Linked DNA regions of Thiosocius teredinicola. The protein of the gene in region 2 interacts with the protein of the main gene of each other region in a pairwise test. Links are inferred from orthologs where the notes say so. Each region holds a gene or a part of one and is shown on either strand. Other genes may lie near its edges.

Region 1 (5,439 bases), 3.8 Mb from region 2 along the record:
ACCTTGTACTTGCTCATTGCATAGCTTGACAGCCTAATTTTCCGTAGCGGTTTATTCGATTTTGCGCTGCTCCAAGGAAGCTTTTCATTGCTTTGCAAATAACCGAAATCGCCCATCAAAAACTTGCCGCCCTCAATAAAAACCTGGTCGTCGATGGACTTCTTCTTCAACGCTTGCAGCCGCTCTTCCAGTGTGCCTGTTTGAATTGCTTTCAAATTCTTCACGAGGCTTTCTGGCTGACGTAGTGCGCTTGGATCAGGCGCTGATTGCGCGTCCTCAATCCTCGGGAAAATACCGTCGGTAGGGAAATCGGGATAGAGCTGTGCGGCTCTTGGAGTTGGTGTCAGTTCTAACTTTGGCGCACTTGCCAGCACACCTGGACAAGCAGGTGCAAACGTTGCGGCGAACGCAATAATTGGGTAGGTAAGAAGCTTCATGCATTGGTCCCCTAATCCTTGTGGGGCGATTGTGCCTAGTTAATTCAGTCGAATCTTTAGTCCATTTACGCGGCGTGTCCTACGGTCAGTGAAGTGAGGGTGCTCCAGTTCGGAACCGGTACCATCGACGGCCTAAGGTGATCATGAAGCGTTGGGAATGTCGCTGAGTTCATCTTTGAGCAGCTGGGCAGTAGCTGACGAATCGATACGATTGCCTTAGCACCGAGTCTGGCCACAAGCATCGCAGTTCATCGTCAATGCGATTTCGAACGGCCTAAGGGTCACCATGAATGACCCTAGCGTACGACAATCAAGGCACCTGATAATCCGACTGCTGGATCAGGTCGATCCCGCAATTCAGCTCGCTGATCCACACGATGAACTCTTTGATTGCTTTGCCGGTGAATGCGCGGCCGTGTTGTGGAACGAGCATGTTGATATCCATACCAGCTGCCATGTTGGCCCAGAAGCGGCAGACGCGGTTGCTGTTCATGTAGCGGCGGTGAAAGCCTTCCATATACGGCATGACTTCGTTAAGGCTCTCGGCCGGCTTGTCGAGTTGCTCCGGTGGGCAGAGGTTGGCGCCCAGGTCGCCCGAGAACAGGATCTTGCTCTTGGGATCGTAGAACTGGAAGTTGCCTTCGGCGTGCAGGAAATGGGCGGGGATCGCCTTGATGTTGATACCCCCAAGTTCGAGGTTCATGCCTTTGTCGGGCATGCCGATGATCCGGCCCTTGGTTTTGCCGGGTCGGGTGAAGTGCGGAATGAAACGCTCCCAAAGCTCGGGCACGACGATCTTGGCGTTGGTGCCGACCAGCCACTTGTTGAGGCTGGCAACGATATCCGGGTCCTGGTGAGAGGCGATGACGTAATCGAGATCCTTCACCGTCATGTATTTACTTATTTCCAGAAACAGCGCTGTATAAGTAAATTCGCCGCCGGGGTCGATGAGTGCGGCGTGGTTGCTGTCATAAATCAGAAACTGATTGGCTTGAACGGCTTCACCACTGGCGAGGTCGCGGATAGCGACGCAGACATGGTTGCCGTCGTTAAAGAGTTCAATCGCCATGTTTCGGCCTTCCTCAATAACCGCACTGGATAGAAGTGTATGAGGGGATGTCGGCAAGTCGACCGCAAAACTTGATCCCAAATTTACACGGCGCGATTTATGGCGCAGTTCGCGGTGAAACTTATTCGGGCCGCAAGTGTTCGATGTACTTCGGGACGTCGTCCATGACCAATCGCAATGCGGTTCCGCTGATCCGGACGTTGCCATTGGCGGTCTTGATGGCGCAATGCACGTGGCCGCGGCTTTCGAGCGGTACCGGCACCATGTCGCGGTAGGTGTAGACGTTTTCGCCGACATCGCCGCCGAGGCATTCTGCGGGCAGTTCGGGCAGCGGCTCGTCGTCTGCGAGCTCGGCACCGTCGAATACCAGTGCACCGCTCTGTCTCCAACGGGTGCGCTCGGCCGAACCCGTCATCATCTTGATGAGGTATGCCGGTTCAAATCGGACAGAGATGGTTTCGCCATCGACTTCGACGGCGCTGATCAGGGAACCGGGCAATTCAATATTGGTGCTATCCATCTATAAAAACTCCGCAACACACGGTGCGGCATTATAGAGGCAAAGCGATACTGGACTGGACGGGCAAGCTAATCCGTCAAAACCGTGTTTTCGCAGGGGAATGATCGCTCACTCATCCGGCTTCGCGGTGCTCTTCTTCGAGACCGAGTTCTTTTATCTTGCGTGTCAGCGTATTGCGACCCCAGCCGAGCAGACGGGCGGCGTCTTGCTTGCGCCCGCCGGTGAACTCCAGTGCCGTTTCGATCATGATGGTTTCGAACTCGGGCATCGCCTGGTCGAGCAGGCCGACCTTGCCGGCATTGAGGCTGTTGCGAATCCAAATGCGCAACGTCGTGCGCCAATCCCCTTCGCTCGTTTCCGAATCGTGTTCGCGATGCAGCTCTGGCGGCAAATCTTCGACATGGATCTCGCGACCCGACGCCATAACCGTCAGCCAGCGTGCCGTGTTCTCTAGTTGACGCACGTTACCGCGCCATTCTAGCGCTTGGAGTTCCTTAATGGTCTCCGGCAGCAGAGTCTTGCTTTCGACGCCCAGCTCCTGTGCCGCGCGCTTGAGGAAGTGATCCATCAATAAAGGAATGTCTTCACGCCGTTCGCGCAATGACGGCAGGTGCACGCGAATGACATTCAGCCGGTGGAACAGGTCCTCGCGGAACCGTCCTTCCATGACCAATTGCTCGAGGTCCTGGTGGGTGGCAGCGATGATCCGCACGTCGGCCTTGATCGCTTCGTGACCGCCGACGCGGTAGAACTCGCCGTCGGCCAGCACGCGTAGCAGGCGTGTCTGTAGCTCGGACGGCATGTCGCCGATCTCGTCGAGAAACAAGGTGCCTTGGTGCGCCTGCTCGAACCGCCCGACGCGTCGCGCCTGGGCACCGGTGAAAGCGCCTTTTTCGTGGCCGAACAACTCCGATTCCAGCAAGTCGTGCGGGATTGCGGCCATATTCAGGGCGATGAACGGACCCTTGGCGCGCGGACTGTGTTTGTGCAAAGCGTGCGCAACAAGCTCTTTACCGGTACCCGACTCGCCGTTGATCAGCACGGTGATGTTGGAGCGCGCCAGTCGTCCGATGGCGCGAAACACTTCCTGCATCGCCGGCGCAGCACCGATGATTTCGGTCGCCGCGGTGGTTTCGTGTTCTGCGCTGGCGCGCGCTTCACGCCGCAGCTTGCACGCGCGCTGAACCTGGTCGACTGCTTCTTCGATATCGAAGGGCTTGGGCAGGTACTCGAATGCACCACTGTGGTACGCAGAGACGGCGCTATCGAGGTCGGAATGCGCGGTCATGATGATGACCGGCAGTTCGGGATAGGCCTGCTTGATCTTCTCCAGCAAAGAGAAGCCATCCATGCCCGGCATGCGCACATCGGAAATAATCGTTTCGGGCTGGCCGCGCTCAAGCGCCTCCATGACGCCGTTGGCGCTCGAAAAACTGGTGACGTGCATACCGGCTTTGGTCAGGGCCTTTTCCAAAACCCAGCGAATCGAGCGGTCATCGTCGATGACCCAGACCTGGTTTCTCTCAGTCACGGGCAGCGTTCTCCTTACCCCTATCGGTGCCGATGTCTTCACCGATCGGTAACAAAATTGTGAAAGTGGTTTCGCCCTTACGGCTGGTGCACTCGATCAACCCTTTGTGTTGATTGATCAAAGACTGTGCAATTGACAGTCCAAGGCCCATGCCGCCCGTGCCGGACGTCACCATGGGGAAGAACAGGGTCTCGGCGATTTCCGGCGGAATGCCCGGTCCATCGTCGACGATGTCGATCTGGGCGCCCAAACGATAACGACCCGAACCGATCGTGATCTGGCGTTGAATGCGCGTACGCAATGTCACTGTGCCGTCATCGTCGAGCACGCGTGTCGCGTTCCGAACAATGTTCAACACCGCCTGGATGAGTTGATCGCTATCGCCGACAAGCTCGGGGATGCTGGGGTCGTAGTCACGAACGATCGAGATGCGGTCGCCGGTTTCAGCGAGCACCAGCGAGCGCACCCGCTCGAGCACATTGTGCACGTTGACCGGTGCGTAGCTCGGCCGGCGGTTGGGGCCGAGCATGCGATTCACCAGCTCCTGCAGGCGGTCGGCCTCCTGGATGATGATGTGCGTGTATTCCTTGAGCTCTTCGCTTTCGAGTTCGCTTTCGAGCAACTGAGCGGCACCGCGCAAGCCGCCGAGCGGATTCTTGATTTCATGGGCCAGGCCGCGGACCACGTCGCGCGTCAGTGCCTGCTGGTTGATCAACCGTTCTTCGCGGCTGATTCGCAGGTGCCGATCGATCTGCTGCAGCTCGACGATGGTCATCTGCTTGCCGTCTTCGTCGACCACCGGCGTGACGGTGCAATCGACGGTGACTTCGGCGCGGTCGGTGGACAACACCACACCACGCTTGGTGATCGGCGCGCCGATCGTGGCGGCCTCGATCAGATCGACCAGGGGTTCGCCATGACAGGCCATCCAGCTGGTCGGTAGTTCGCCGAGGACATGTTTTGCGCTAATGGCAAGCAGCATCTCGGCCATCTGGTTCAGATAGCTGACGCGAAGATCCTCGTTGAACACCACAACGGCGGAAGCCAAATTGTCGAGAATACTGGTGCTTAACAAGGACAAGGGTTCGATCGAGACCTGCATGCATCCTCTGAAGCAAAGTTTGGGCCATGACGCGCCACGACAGGCGTTGCGTAAATGCCCATTTTGCAAGGCGAAATCAACGGCTTGGGGAAGGCTGACGAGGCATGCGCCCGATCACGGCGCATACCTGCAGGCTCCACGCACTATTTTAGTGCATGGAGTTTATTTTGAATAACTTGGCTTGAACGCAGGGTTGGTTTTGCCGGGCGTGGTCGAGATGCCGCTAGTGCCCGGCTTGTAGTTGGCGCCACTGCCAGGTTCGTAGGACGTGTCGCCAGACGGAGTGAAACTGGAACCATAGTCGGGGTCGAACGGCTTTTTGTCATCATCGCCGTTGGAACCATCACCGCCGTCACCATCTCCATTGTCGCCGGAATCGCCATCTTCGGCGGCATCCAGCGCAGCTTTACGCATCGTGAAGACAACGGAATCGGAACTGATCAATACGGTACCGGCGGCATTTACGACCGAAGCGCGCACGGTATGCGTGCCGCGATCGACGCCGCTGAGCTCGATTGCCAGACCATCGAAAGCACCGGAAACCGCGGTGCCGTCCAGATAGATCTTTACCGTGTGGTTCGGTTGCAGGCCCGGTTGCAGAGAAATGGCGACCGGCACCTTACCTTCGTTGTTGCGCACGGTGCCGTTGGTTTCCGGCTGGCTGATCACCATCGCTGTGTAACCGGTGAAGTTTTCCGGTGCGGCAGGCGCATTGCTGCCCGACGACAGGTTGGCTGGTCGTTCGATTGGGCGCGGCGAGTAGCGCGAATAATCGGGGAG
Region 2 (5,540 bases):
GCAAATGGGCCTTGATGGGATCGACATGCAGGCACATACCCTGCGCCTCGAGCACCGGCTTGAGTTGACCACGCAGTTCGTTCTCGCTGAGCCCGCCGGTCACCATCATCATGACCGTGAAGTTACCGCCGAGACGAATCATCGACGTTTCACCCAAATTCACACCCAGCTCGTACAGGGCCCTTGTAATCGCCGCGACGATCCCGGGTTTGTCTTCGCCAATCAATGTCAACATGTACCAGTTTTCGGTCATGACCGTGCTCTCTCGGTGTTCAGCTGCGCAGCCAGATCAGGCTTGCCATTCTGCCCGTAACCCCATCGCGACGATAGGAAAAAAACCGTTCGGCTTCCGAATAGGTGCAATAAGAACCGCCAAAGACGCGCCCCACGCCGGCCCGATGCAGTCTGGCCCTTGCCAGCCCATACAAATCGGCAAGCCAATGCCCCTGACCATGCGGGCTGAAATGTCGGCCATCGTCGTGTTCGATGTCGGTGAACGCCGCATGCACCTCATCGCCCACTTCGAACGCAGCGGGGCCGATTGCCGGCCCCATCCAGGCCATCAACTGGTCGGCAGGCTGGTTGAACGCACGCACAGTCTGCTCGAGTATTCCGGCCTGAAGTCCGCGCCAACCCGCATGTGCCGCGGCCACCTGCGTACCGCGCACATCGCAGAACAACACAGGCAGACAATCTGCCGTCATGACCACGGATACGACTCCCGGCACATCGGTGATGCCCGCATCGGCACAGACATCGCCTGATCGATTCAGGCGCACGCGGGTACCGTGGACCTGCTGCAGCCACTGCGGTTCACTCGGCAGGTTGGCAGCACGGGTCAGCCGGTGGCGATTCTCTTCAACATCGGTCGGGACGTCACCCACGTGGGTGCCGAGATTCAGCGTCGACCAGGCACCTGAGCTGACGCCGCCCGCCCGCGTGGTCGATACCGCCCCGACGTTGGCCGGCGCCGGCCAATCCGGCCGAATCAAATCAATCTTCGAATCCTTCATATTCGTCTTCGAATTCGAAGTAGTCCTCGTAGTCGGGATCGTGCCAGTGGATGTTCGCATCGGCAGCCAGGGCATCGATCACCGCACGCATGTCATCGGGAATGGCGCATTCGAATCGCATCGGCCGGCCGGTCACCGGGTGATCCAGCTGCAGACGTTTCGCATGCAAAGCCTGCCGCTTGAAACCGCGCAGCGCACCCTTAAGCTCTTCTGACGCCCCGGCCGGCAGCTGCAATCGCCGGCCGTAGACCGGATCACCGAAAACCGGGTGCCGCAAGTGCGCCATGTGCACGCGAATCTGGTGGGTTCTGCCGGTTTCCAGCAGGACCTTGAGCAGGGTATGGCCGCGGAAATGCTCGAGCACCCGAAAATGCGTTACCGAGGGTTTTCCCAGCGGATTGACCGCCATGCGGGTCCGCTGTGTCGGATGACGGCCGATCGGCAGGTCGATCGTGCCGCCGGCAGGCATGCTGCCGACGACCAGCGCGCGGTATTCACGCGTCACCTGCCGGGCCGCGATGGCATCGACCAGCCTTTTATGGGCTGCCTGTGATTTGGCGATGACCATTAACCCGGTGGTGTCTTTGTCGAGACGGTGCACGATGCCCGCGCGTGGCAACTCAATGAGCGACGGATTGTGATACAGCAAGCCATTCTGCAGCGTACCGTCGGGGTTGCCGGCGGCCGGATGGACCACCAGATCTGCAGGCTTGTTGACCACCAGGATGTGCTCGTCTTCGAACACGATATTCAGCGGTATTGGCTGCGGAACGCATGCCACCTGGTCCTCCACCAGGGTACGTACCTGCAGGCGATCTCCCGAGGCGACCTTGTCGCGTGGCCGGCGCACCTCTCCGTTGACCAGAACGCGTCCGTCGCGAGTCCAGGCCTGCAGGCGGCTGCGCGAGAAATCAGGAAACAGGGTCGCCAGCGCCTGGTCCAGCCGAGCACCGGCAAGGTCCGGCCCAACGGTATTCTCCAGCAGATTTTCGTCGTGATTCTGATCCGTCAATGCGGTTCCGGTATAATGCGTGGCCAATTATCTGATCGCGGACGATGACCCATGCGGCGTGCCATCTGGCCCATTATACTGATTGCGCTTTTCCTCACAGGCTGTGCCGGCGACGAAAAAGACGAAACGCTAGGCTGGAGTCAGCAAAAACTCTATACCGAAGCTACCGACGAGATGCGCGCCGGCAATTACGAGCGCGCAATCAAGTACTACGAGATTCTCGAATCCCGCTATCCGTTCGGAAAATACGCCCACCAGGCGCAGCTGAACGTGGCGTATTGCTACTATCGGTTTGCCGAGCCCGAGTCGGCGCTGGCTGCTGCCGACCGTTTTATCAAGCTTCACCCCCAGCATCCGGCAGCGGCCTATGCCTACTATCTGAAGGGGCTGATCAACTTCAACCGAACGCTGGGCTTCCTCGACCGCTTCCTGCCGACGGACACCTCGCAGCGTGATCCCGGCGCGGCGCTCGACTCCTTCAATGATTTTTCAGAGGTCGTGCAACGCTACCCGAACAGCGAGTATGCCGAGGATTCGGTGCGTCGCATGCTGTACCTGCGCAACAACCTGGCACGCTACGAAGTCCGGGTTGCCGACTACTACCTGCGTCGCGGGGCCTACCTTGCCGCCGCCAATCGCGCGGAATACGTCGTACAGAACTACCAGCGAACGCCGGCGCTACGTGATGCGCTGGAGATCATGATCGAGGCCTACACCAAACTCGGTATGGACCAGCTGGCCGACGATACCAAGCGCGTATTGGCAATGAACGAGAGCAACGGCAGCCTGATCGACGATCCGCGGGATCTTGTCGAAAAGCCGTTCGGTCGCAAGCTATGGGAGTTCTTCGAACTGGACGAAAACTGAGCTGAGGGTTCTCGCAGCTACACGAAAAAGCCCCGTAATGGGGCTTTTTTCGTTACCGGCCGGCGCGGGGCCGGCCTAAATTGCTTCGTCGTCCTGCTCCCCGGTGCGAATGCGCACAACCTTTTCAACCGACGTCACGAAAATCTTGCCATCACCGATCTTGCCGGTACGGGCTGCCGACGTAATCGCTTCGATACAGGCATCAACCTGGTCGTCACTGACCACCACATCGATTTTCAGCTTCGGTAGAAAATCGACCACATACTCGGCGCCACGGTACAACTCCGTATGCCCCTTCTGTCGACCAAAGCCCTTCACTTCGATCGCGGTCATACCGGTAACACCGATATTGGAAAGACTTTCACGCACGTCATCGAGCTTGAACGGCTTGATGATGGCTTCGACTTTTTTCATGACTGAATCTCCCAGTTCATTTGGTCATTGCAGCACGTTGGGCCGGCTTGTGTAGTGTAAATCAGAATCCGTTAACAATCGGATAGCGACGATCCCGGCCGTAGGCACGACGCGTGATCTTGATACCGGGCGGTGCCTGCCGCCGCTTATATTCGTTTTGATCAACCAACCGCACTACCCTTTCCACGGTAGCGCGATCATAGCCGGCAGCAACGATCTCCTCCGGGGCATTGTCCTGCTCCACGTAGAGCAGCAGGATAGCATCGAGGATATCGTAATCGGGCAGGCTGTCGGTATCTTTTTGGTCCGGGCGCAGTTCGGCAGACGGCGGACGATCGATCACGCGCTGCGGTATCACCTCCTGCTCTCGATTGCGCCATCTCGCCAATCGGTAAACCAGCGTTTTCGGCACATCCTTCAACGGCGCGAAACCGCCCGCCATGTCGCCGTACAAGGTCGCATAGCCTACCGACATTTCACTCTTGTTACCCGTCGTCAACAACATCCGCCCCCGCTTATTGCTGATGGCCATCAAAATGATGCCGCGACAACGCGCCTGGATATTCTCTTCGGTGATATCAGGCTCGGTGCCGGCGAACGTATCTGACAACATCTGCAGAAACGCACTGAATGCCGGCTCGATCGGGATCGTCTGGTGTGGGACGCCCAGCGACTCAGCCTGGCGCACTGCGTCCTGGTTGCTCATATCCGCGGTATAGCGAGATGGCATCAGCACGACTTCGATGTTCTCGCTGCCCAGCGCATCCACTGCAATCGCCAGAGTAAGCGCCGAATCGATACCGCCCGACAAACCAAGCACCACAGAAGAGAAGTCGTTCTTATGCACATAGTCGCGCGTTCCGGCGACCAATGCCTGGTAGACCTCTTCCTCGCTGTCGAGAAATGGTTTTACCTCAGATTGTTGGGGAACTGCATCGTCAAGTTGCACGAGCGTTTCGCATTCTCTGAAGAAGCACGCCCGATGACGGATGGAGCCTTGCGCGTCAACGACGAATGAACCGCCGTCGAACACCAGTTCGTCCTGGCCACCGACCAGGTTTACATAGACGACCGACACGCCAAAGCGGGCGGCGCGCTGGGACACCAGTTGCTCGCGCTCGGCTGCTTTCCCCTGGTGAAAGGGCGATGCATTGAGATTCAACAACACCTCGGCCCCAGCAGCAGCCGCTCGCTGTACCGGCAGATCGAACCAGATGTCTTCGCAGATCGTCAGACCGAAGGTCACTCCGGCCTGCTCGAACACGACGGCTTGCACACCGGGCTCAAAGTAGCGACGCTCATCGAAGACGCTGTAGTTGGGCAACTGCATCTTGAGGTATTCCGCTTCGAGCACGCCATCGCGGAACACACCTGCGGCATTGAAGCGAACGCCGTCGCGCATGGCGGGGTAACCGACGATGAGGGTGATGCCGACCGCGGCTCCGGCAATTTCGCGCAACGCCTGCGCGACGCGCTGGTCGCAGGCACGACGCAACAACAGGTCTTCGGGCGGATAGCTTGTCAGCGTGAGTTCGGGAAACACCACGATATCCGCCGCACCACGCAAACGTTCAGCCGTCTCGACGACCCGCCGCGCATTCCCTGAGATATCGCCAACCAGCAGATTGACCTGCGCCAACGCAACTGTGATTGACACCTTTGTTCGGGCTCCCCTTATAAAGACGACGCCGGCCCCGCTAAGCGATGAACCGAGCGGAAAACGGCGAACAACAAGGACTCAAGAGTACACCAACCGCGGCATAGGCGACATCCGAGGAGCAGACAGGACAGTGATTGCTGGCAAGCACACTTGGCGCGGGCTCGTTCGCTCGAGGATTTTGCTAGAGGGCGGACGCGGCCGAGCGGAATGTGGCCGGCTAAAGAGATCAGCTACGTAGACGAAACAGCGCCGCCCGACCAGGCCGGGCGGCGCTAAGCAATTAAGACAAAAGCTCGGCCATACGTGCGCCGATCTGGGCCGGCGAACGCACGGTGGCGACACCGGCCTGTTCGAGCGCAGCGAACTTGCCGTCGGCGGTGCCTTTGCCGCCACTGATGATGGCCCCTGCATGCCCCATGCGTTTTCCCGGTGGCGCAGTGACACCGGCGATGTAGGCGACTACCGGTTTCTTGACGTTGTTGGCGATGAACTCTGCCGCATCCTCTTCCGCACTGCCGCCGATCTCGCCGACCATAACAATGCCCTCGGTCTGCGGATCTTCGTTGAACAGGGT
Region 3 (5,789 bases), 2.2 Mb from region 2 along the record:
CGTGACGGCGCTGACCGTTAGCCTGCTGCCGTGTCCGCCGTTTCGCTGCGACCGGCTGCAGCCGCGGTAGCGGCCGCCGCACGACCTTCAAGGATCGCTGCGGACGCACCCTGCACGTACAGTTGTACGGCACGGATCGCATCATCGTTGCCCGGGATGACGTAATCGATATCTTCCGGATCGTTGTTGGTATCCACCACACCGATCACCGGAATACCGAGCTTCTTGGCTTCGGCAATAGCGATTTTCTCATGGCCGGTATCAACCACGAACAGCGCGTCGGGCAGACCGTTCATCTCTTTGATACCACCCAGGCTACGGTCGAGTTTCTCTTTCTCTCGCGTCAGGGTCAGCGCTTCTTTCTTATGGAAACGAGCTGCCATGGAGCCATCGGCCGCCATGTCTTCGAGCTCTTTGAGGCGCTTGATCGATTGTTTGATGGTCTTGAAGTTGGTCAGCATGCCGCCCAACCAGCGATGGTTGACGTAGGGCATGCTGCAACGCTCGGCCTCTTCGCGGACGACGTCGCGCGCAGAACGCTTGGTGCCGACGAACATGACCTTGCCGCCGTTCGAGGCGAGCTTGCCGATGAAGTTCATCGCATCGTTGTACAGCGGAAGCGTCTTTTCCAGATTCACGATGTGAATCTTGTTGCGGTGACCAAAGATGAACGGACGCATCTTCGGGTTCCAGTAACGGGTCTGGTGACCAAAGTGCACGCCAGCTTCGAGCATCTGGCGCATAGAAACGTTGCTCATGGATTACTCCAGGTATTGTTTGGGTTGAGCCTCCACGTACCCTGACGACCGACCCTGCTTTCGCGGGGCACCCAGGCGCCGAGTTGCGGTACGTGTGTGTCGTTTAATTAACCCCGTAAACGGGGTGCCAAGCGGCCATTGCCGCCAAGCGGCGCGTTTTATACCATACCTATCCTTCGGCCTCAATCGAGAAATGAGGCCAACATCCTGTTTTCTTAGTGCAAATTTCCTCTCAAGGGGCCTCGATGGCAGTCATTATCAAAACGCCCGACGAAATCGAAAAAATGCGTGTGGCGGGGCGGCTGGCCGCGGAAGTCCTCCAGATGATCGAAGAACACGTCCAACCGGGCGTAAGTACTGATGAACTCGACAAAATTTGTCACGACTATATCGTCGGCGAGCAACAGGCCATCCCTGCCCCGCTGAACTACCGCGGTTTCCCGAAATCGATCTGCACCTCGGTCAACCACCAGGTGTGCCACGGCATCCCTGGGAACAAGGTTCTGAAAGACGGCGATATCGTGAACATCGACATCACCGTGATCAAAGACGGCTTCCACGGCGATACCAGCAAGATGTTCCTGGTCGGCAAACCGTCGATCCTGGCGCAGCGGCTGGTCGACCTTACCCAGAAAGCGATGTGGAAAGGCATCGAACTGGTCAAACCCGGTACCCACCTGGGCGATATCGGGCACGCGATCCAACAGTTCGTCGAGGGCAACGGTTATTCGGTGGTACAGGAATACTGTGGTCACGGCATCGGCCGTGGTTTTCACGAAGACCCGCAGGTGCTGCACTATGGCTCCGCCGGTACCGGGCTCGAATTGCAGGCCGGCATGACCTTTACCATCGAGCCGATGGTCAATGCCGGCAAACGCAATGTGAAGTTGCTGCCCGACGGCTGGACCGTGGTAACCAAAGACCGCAAGCTGTCGGCGCAATGGGAGCACACGATCCTGGTCACCCCCACGGGTTACGACGTGTTGACGCTGCGCGAGGAAGAACGCCAGGCTGCCGCCGGCTGAATCCATGACCGACGAATTGCTCGCCACGATGGACCGGCGCCTGTCCGCCGGCGAAGACCCCCTGCCCGTGTTCAAGCAGACCCTGCGCAGCGGGCGCGAAGAGCTCGCCGACCGCTTCCGCGCCGGCACACGGGCCAGCATCCTGGTGCACACAGCGGCGCAGTTCACCGATGTCATCGTCGGCAAGGCCTGGTCGCAGTTCGTCCCCGACGATGTCGATGCCTGCCTCGCTGCGGTCGGCGGCTATGGGCGCGGCGAGCTCCACCCGGCTTCCGACATCGACCTGCTGGTGCTGACCGCGGCCGAGCCCACGGCACTCGCCGAGTACCTCGAGCCGCTGGTGATGTTTCTATGGGATATCGGCCTTGAAGTCGGTCACAGCGTGCGCAGCCTCGAACAATGCGTGCATGAAGCGGCCTCGGACATCACGGTAATCACCAATCTGCTGGAATGCCGCTTGATCGCCGGCAGCGCCAAGCTGTTCCATCGCCTGCTCGAGCTGACCGGCCCCGACCGCATCTGGTCGAGCCGTGATTTCTTCACCGCCAAGGCGGCCGAGCAACGTGAACGCTATGCCAAGTTCGACGACAGCGCGCATAACCTCGAACCGAATCTGAAGGAAGGGCCCGGCGGGCTACGCGACATCCAGACGATCGGCTGGGTCGCCAAGCGCCACTTCGGTGTCAGCACCATGGAGGCGCTGGTCGAACACGGCTTTCTGACCGATCACGAATTCCGCAAGCTCAAGCGCGGCGAAGAACACCTGTGGCGCGTGCGCTACGGCCTGCACCTGCTGACCGGCCGGCATGAAGACCGCCTGCTGTTTGAACACCAGCGCGCGCTGGCCAAGCAGTTCGGCTACACCGATGAAAACGCCAACCTCGCCGTCGAACAGTTCATGCAGGACTATTACCGGCGGATCGTGGAGATGCAGCGCCTCAACGAGATGCTGTTGCAGCTATTCGAAGAAGCCATTCTGCTGAACAACCAGCTGGGTGACCCGGTGCCGATCAACCGCCGCTTCCAGGCCCGCAACGGCTATCTCGAGGTGGTCAACAGCGGCACGTTCGCGCGCTACCCGCTCGCCATGCTCGAGCTGTTCCTGATCCTGCAGCAGAACCCCCAGTTGCAGGGCGTGCGCGCCAGTACGATTCGACTGATACGCGCCCACCGCCACCTGATCGACGACCGGTTCCGCAAAGACCTGCGTGCGCGTTCCTTGTTTATCGAGATCTTCCGCGAACACAACGGCCTGACCCACGCGACGCGACGCATGCACCGCTACGGCATCCTCGCTCGCTACCTGCCGGCGTTTCACGCGGTGACAGGCCTGATGCAGTTCGACCTGTTCCATGTCTACACGGTCGACGAACACATCCTGATGGTGATTCGCAACATGCGACGGTTCTCGCTCGACCGTCACGCCGACGAATGCCCGCGCTGCAACGATGTGTTCAAATTGCTGCCGAAACCCGAGCTGCTTTACCTCGCCGGCCTGTTTCACGACATCGCCAAGGGACGCGGCGGCGATCACTCGAAACTCGGCGCCGAAGATGCACGCGAATTCTGCTATCAGCACATGCTGTCAGAGTGGGACGCCGACCTGGTCGCCTGGCTCGTCGAGATGCACCTGGTGATGTCGCACACTGCACAGCAAGAGGACATCGACGACCCGGATGTCGTGCTGGAGTTTGCCGAAAAGGTCCGCACCCGCACCCGGCTCGACTACCTCTACCTGTTGACCGTCGCCGACATGCGCGGCACCAACCCGGGGCGGTGGAACTCGTGGAAGGCAGCCCTGTTGGATCATCTGCATACACGCACACGCGAGGCGCTCGAACGTGGCCTCGACCAGCCGCAGCAACAAGACGATGTGATCGCGCAGCGCCAGAACGATGCACGCAGCCGTCTGGTCGGCAAAGGCTTCGACAGCGATCAGCTCAACCTGCTGTGGATGTCGCTGAGCACCGATTACTTCCTGCAGAACAACGTCGACGCCATCGTCTGGCATACCGAACTGCTGTGGCCACCGGGTAAAACCTTCGGCGAGATGCACGTCGAGCTGCGCGAGGACCCCGTTCACCGCTGCACCGATATCTGCATCTATGGCCCGGACCGCGATGACCTGTTCGCCCAGAGTACCGCCCTGCTCGACCAAGCCGGCCTCAACGTGCTCAGCGCACGTATCCAGACCACCGAATCCGGCCTGTCGCTGAACACCTACCTGGTGCTCGAGGAAGACGGCGACCAGATCACCGGGCAAGAGCGCCTCGATGACATTCGCAACTTCGTGCAGCAGAGCCTCAACAGCGGCGAACCACCACTGAGCAGACCTCGCATACCGCGCCAATTGAAGACCTTCCAGATGCCCTCGCAGGTCAGCTTCGAACAGGACGATAGTCGGGTGGTCACCTGGATAAACCTCGTGACCAGCGACCGACCAGGATTGTTGTCATTGGTTGGCCAGGCCTTTGCCAAGAACAAACTCAGGCTGCACAACGCACGCGTCTCGACAGCAGGCGCCGAGGCTCAAGACACTTTCGCCGTTACCGATCGCGAAAACCAGCCGATCACCGATCCCGATCAGCTCGCGTGTATCGCCGAATCGATTCGCGCAATACTCGACCAGCCGCAGTAACCTCGACTGCCACGTCGCCCCTCAACGGCAAGCTGCAAATACCGCTGCTTGTCCGGCAGAGTCCTCGACCTCGGCCGTTCCTTCGGCTGCATCCGCAACAGCTCGCATGACTGCGCTGGCAGTCAACAGGTGGGGCGAAATCTCCACGCCGGCTTCGTACAGACCCGTTGCCGTCCACGTATTGCACGTGTTGAACATGAAGTAGTCACCGACAGCCGCATAAAACTGGCTGTCGCCGTACAGGCCATTCTGCGACGGCGCAAGATTGTCGGCGTTGCGGACGAAACTGCGCGCTACGAATTGCATCATCGACGCCAACGCCGCATCACTGACGCACAGCGAGACCACTTCGCTATGCGGAAAGTAACGGTCGGCCCGCTCGGGCACTGCGACCACATGCATGACCGCGTCGGTCGGCCAGAACATAGCCTGCAGGGCCAGACCGGCGGAGATTGTTTCGGCTTGGTAGAAACCTTTGTCGCCCCAACCGAACTCGAGGAACGGCACCGAGCCGAAACGTTTCTCGAGATCCGGCAGATAGGTGGTTGCCACATCGCTCGGCACGACGATTCCGGTATGCCAACCATGACTGACGACATGGATGCGGCGCGTGGCCTGTCCGGGTTCGTCGACAAAGCGGTCCTGCGAGCGCGGCACCGTTGAACATGCCGTCAGCAAGACCAGGCTACAGATCGACAGCCCGCTGACAATCCACTTGCCCATCTGCGTCCGGCCGAAGCCGCTGTTAACTAAATGCCGGCAAACCATCACGTCCCTCTAGCACCACCACGTCCCTTACCCCACACAGATTCCACACGGCAAAAGCCATTAACTCAACCGTTCAGATGCTTTTGCATGAACACACTCAATGGATCGTCCGGGTAGTCGGCAAACCGACCGCAACACACATACCCGTGCGACGAGTACAACGCAATCGCCTGCGGCTGGTGGACACCTGTCTCCAGCAGCATGCGATCGAAGCCGCGCTCGGCGGCCTCGGCTTCGAGAAAGCCAAGCAGCGCTGTACCGATGCCGCCGCGACGCACGCCGGCACGTACGAACATTCGCTTGATTTCGGCATACCCATCGCCGACGCGCAACGCCGCACAGCCGACGGCGGTGTTCAATGCGTCGCGGGCCACGGCGAACACCACATCGTCGGCGCTCAGTGCAGCACAGTCGAGCGCATGCAGACTCTCCGGCGGATAGAGCGTCCGTTGATAGGCATCGAGTTCATCGATCAATGCGGCAACGTCTGTTTGCCACGGGGGTTCGACACGAACTGTTACGTCGAGAGCCATCGTTGCTCCGGACCATTCACTCATTCGATAGTGAACGACTATTGGGGCGTTGAAAACTATCTATTAC

The links.
Region 1: the proteins of B1781_RS18055 (region 2) and glnL interact in binary tests that used the Escherichia coli proteins (3 or more experiments, as listed by UniProt). The link is inferred for Thiosocius teredinicola from one-to-one orthologs.
Region 3: the proteins of B1781_RS18055 (region 2) and glnD interact in binary tests that used the Escherichia coli proteins (3 or more experiments, as listed by UniProt). The link is inferred for Thiosocius teredinicola from one-to-one orthologs.

What each region holds. Positions count from the first base shown.
Region 1 is NZ_CP019936.1:17,760-23,198, reverse strand. Bases 2,605-5,439 are described here. They hold glnL (nitrogen regulation protein NR(II)), read right to left. Parts: upstream 4,660-5,439; coding sequence 3,550-4,659; downstream 2,605-3,549. Other genes in these bases: B1781_RS00075 (DUF4124 domain-containing protein), read right to left, coding at 4,822-5,439; ntrC (nitrogen regulation protein NR(I)), read right to left, coding at 2,605-3,557. In the rest of the region: B1781_RS00100 (formylglycine-generating enzyme family protein), read right to left, coding at 1-437; B1781_RS00095 (oxygen-binding di-iron domain-containing protein), read right to left, coding at 748-1,506; B1781_RS00090 (hypothetical protein), read right to left, coding at 1,628-2,026; more of ntrC, read right to left, coding at 2,139-2,604.
Region 2 is NZ_CP019936.1:3,805,082-3,810,621, forward strand. What follows is about bases 1,638-4,573. They hold B1781_RS18055 (P-II family nitrogen regulator), read right to left. Parts: upstream 3,307-4,573; coding sequence 2,968-3,306; downstream 1,638-2,967. Other genes in these bases: rluD (23S rRNA pseudouridine(1911/1915/1917) synthase RluD), read right to left, coding at 1,638-2,025; B1781_RS18050 (outer membrane protein assembly factor BamD), read left to right, coding at 2,077-2,892; B1781_RS18060 (NAD+ synthase), read right to left, coding at 3,368-4,573. Also shown: B1781_RS18035 (glycine cleavage system protein R), read right to left, coding at 1-253; peptidoglycan editing factor PgeF, read right to left, coding at 273-1,013; more of rluD, read right to left, coding at 994-1,637; more of B1781_RS18060, read right to left, coding at 4,574-4,963; sucD (succinate--CoA ligase subunit alpha), read right to left, coding at 5,247-5,540. UniProt on the Escherichia coli protein: P-II indirectly controls the transcription of the glutamine synthetase gene (glnA). P-II prevents NR-II-catalyzed conversion of NR-I to NR-I-phosphate, the transcriptional activator of GlnA. When P-II is uridylylated to P-II-UMP, these events are reversed.
Region 3 is NZ_CP019936.1:1,628,218-1,634,006, reverse strand. The notes cover bases 1,437-4,621. They hold glnD ([protein-PII] uridylyltransferase), read left to right. Parts: upstream 1,437-1,787; coding sequence 1,788-4,421; downstream 4,422-4,621. Other genes in these bases: B1781_RS07960 (TIGR02117 family protein), read right to left, coding at 4,443-4,621; map (type I methionyl aminopeptidase), read left to right, coding at 1,437-1,783. Outside these bases: rpsB (30S ribosomal protein S2), read right to left, coding at 18-743; more of map, read left to right, coding at 1,004-1,436; more of B1781_RS07960, read right to left, coding at 4,622-5,144; B1781_RS07955 (GNAT family N-acetyltransferase), read right to left, coding at 5,255-5,722.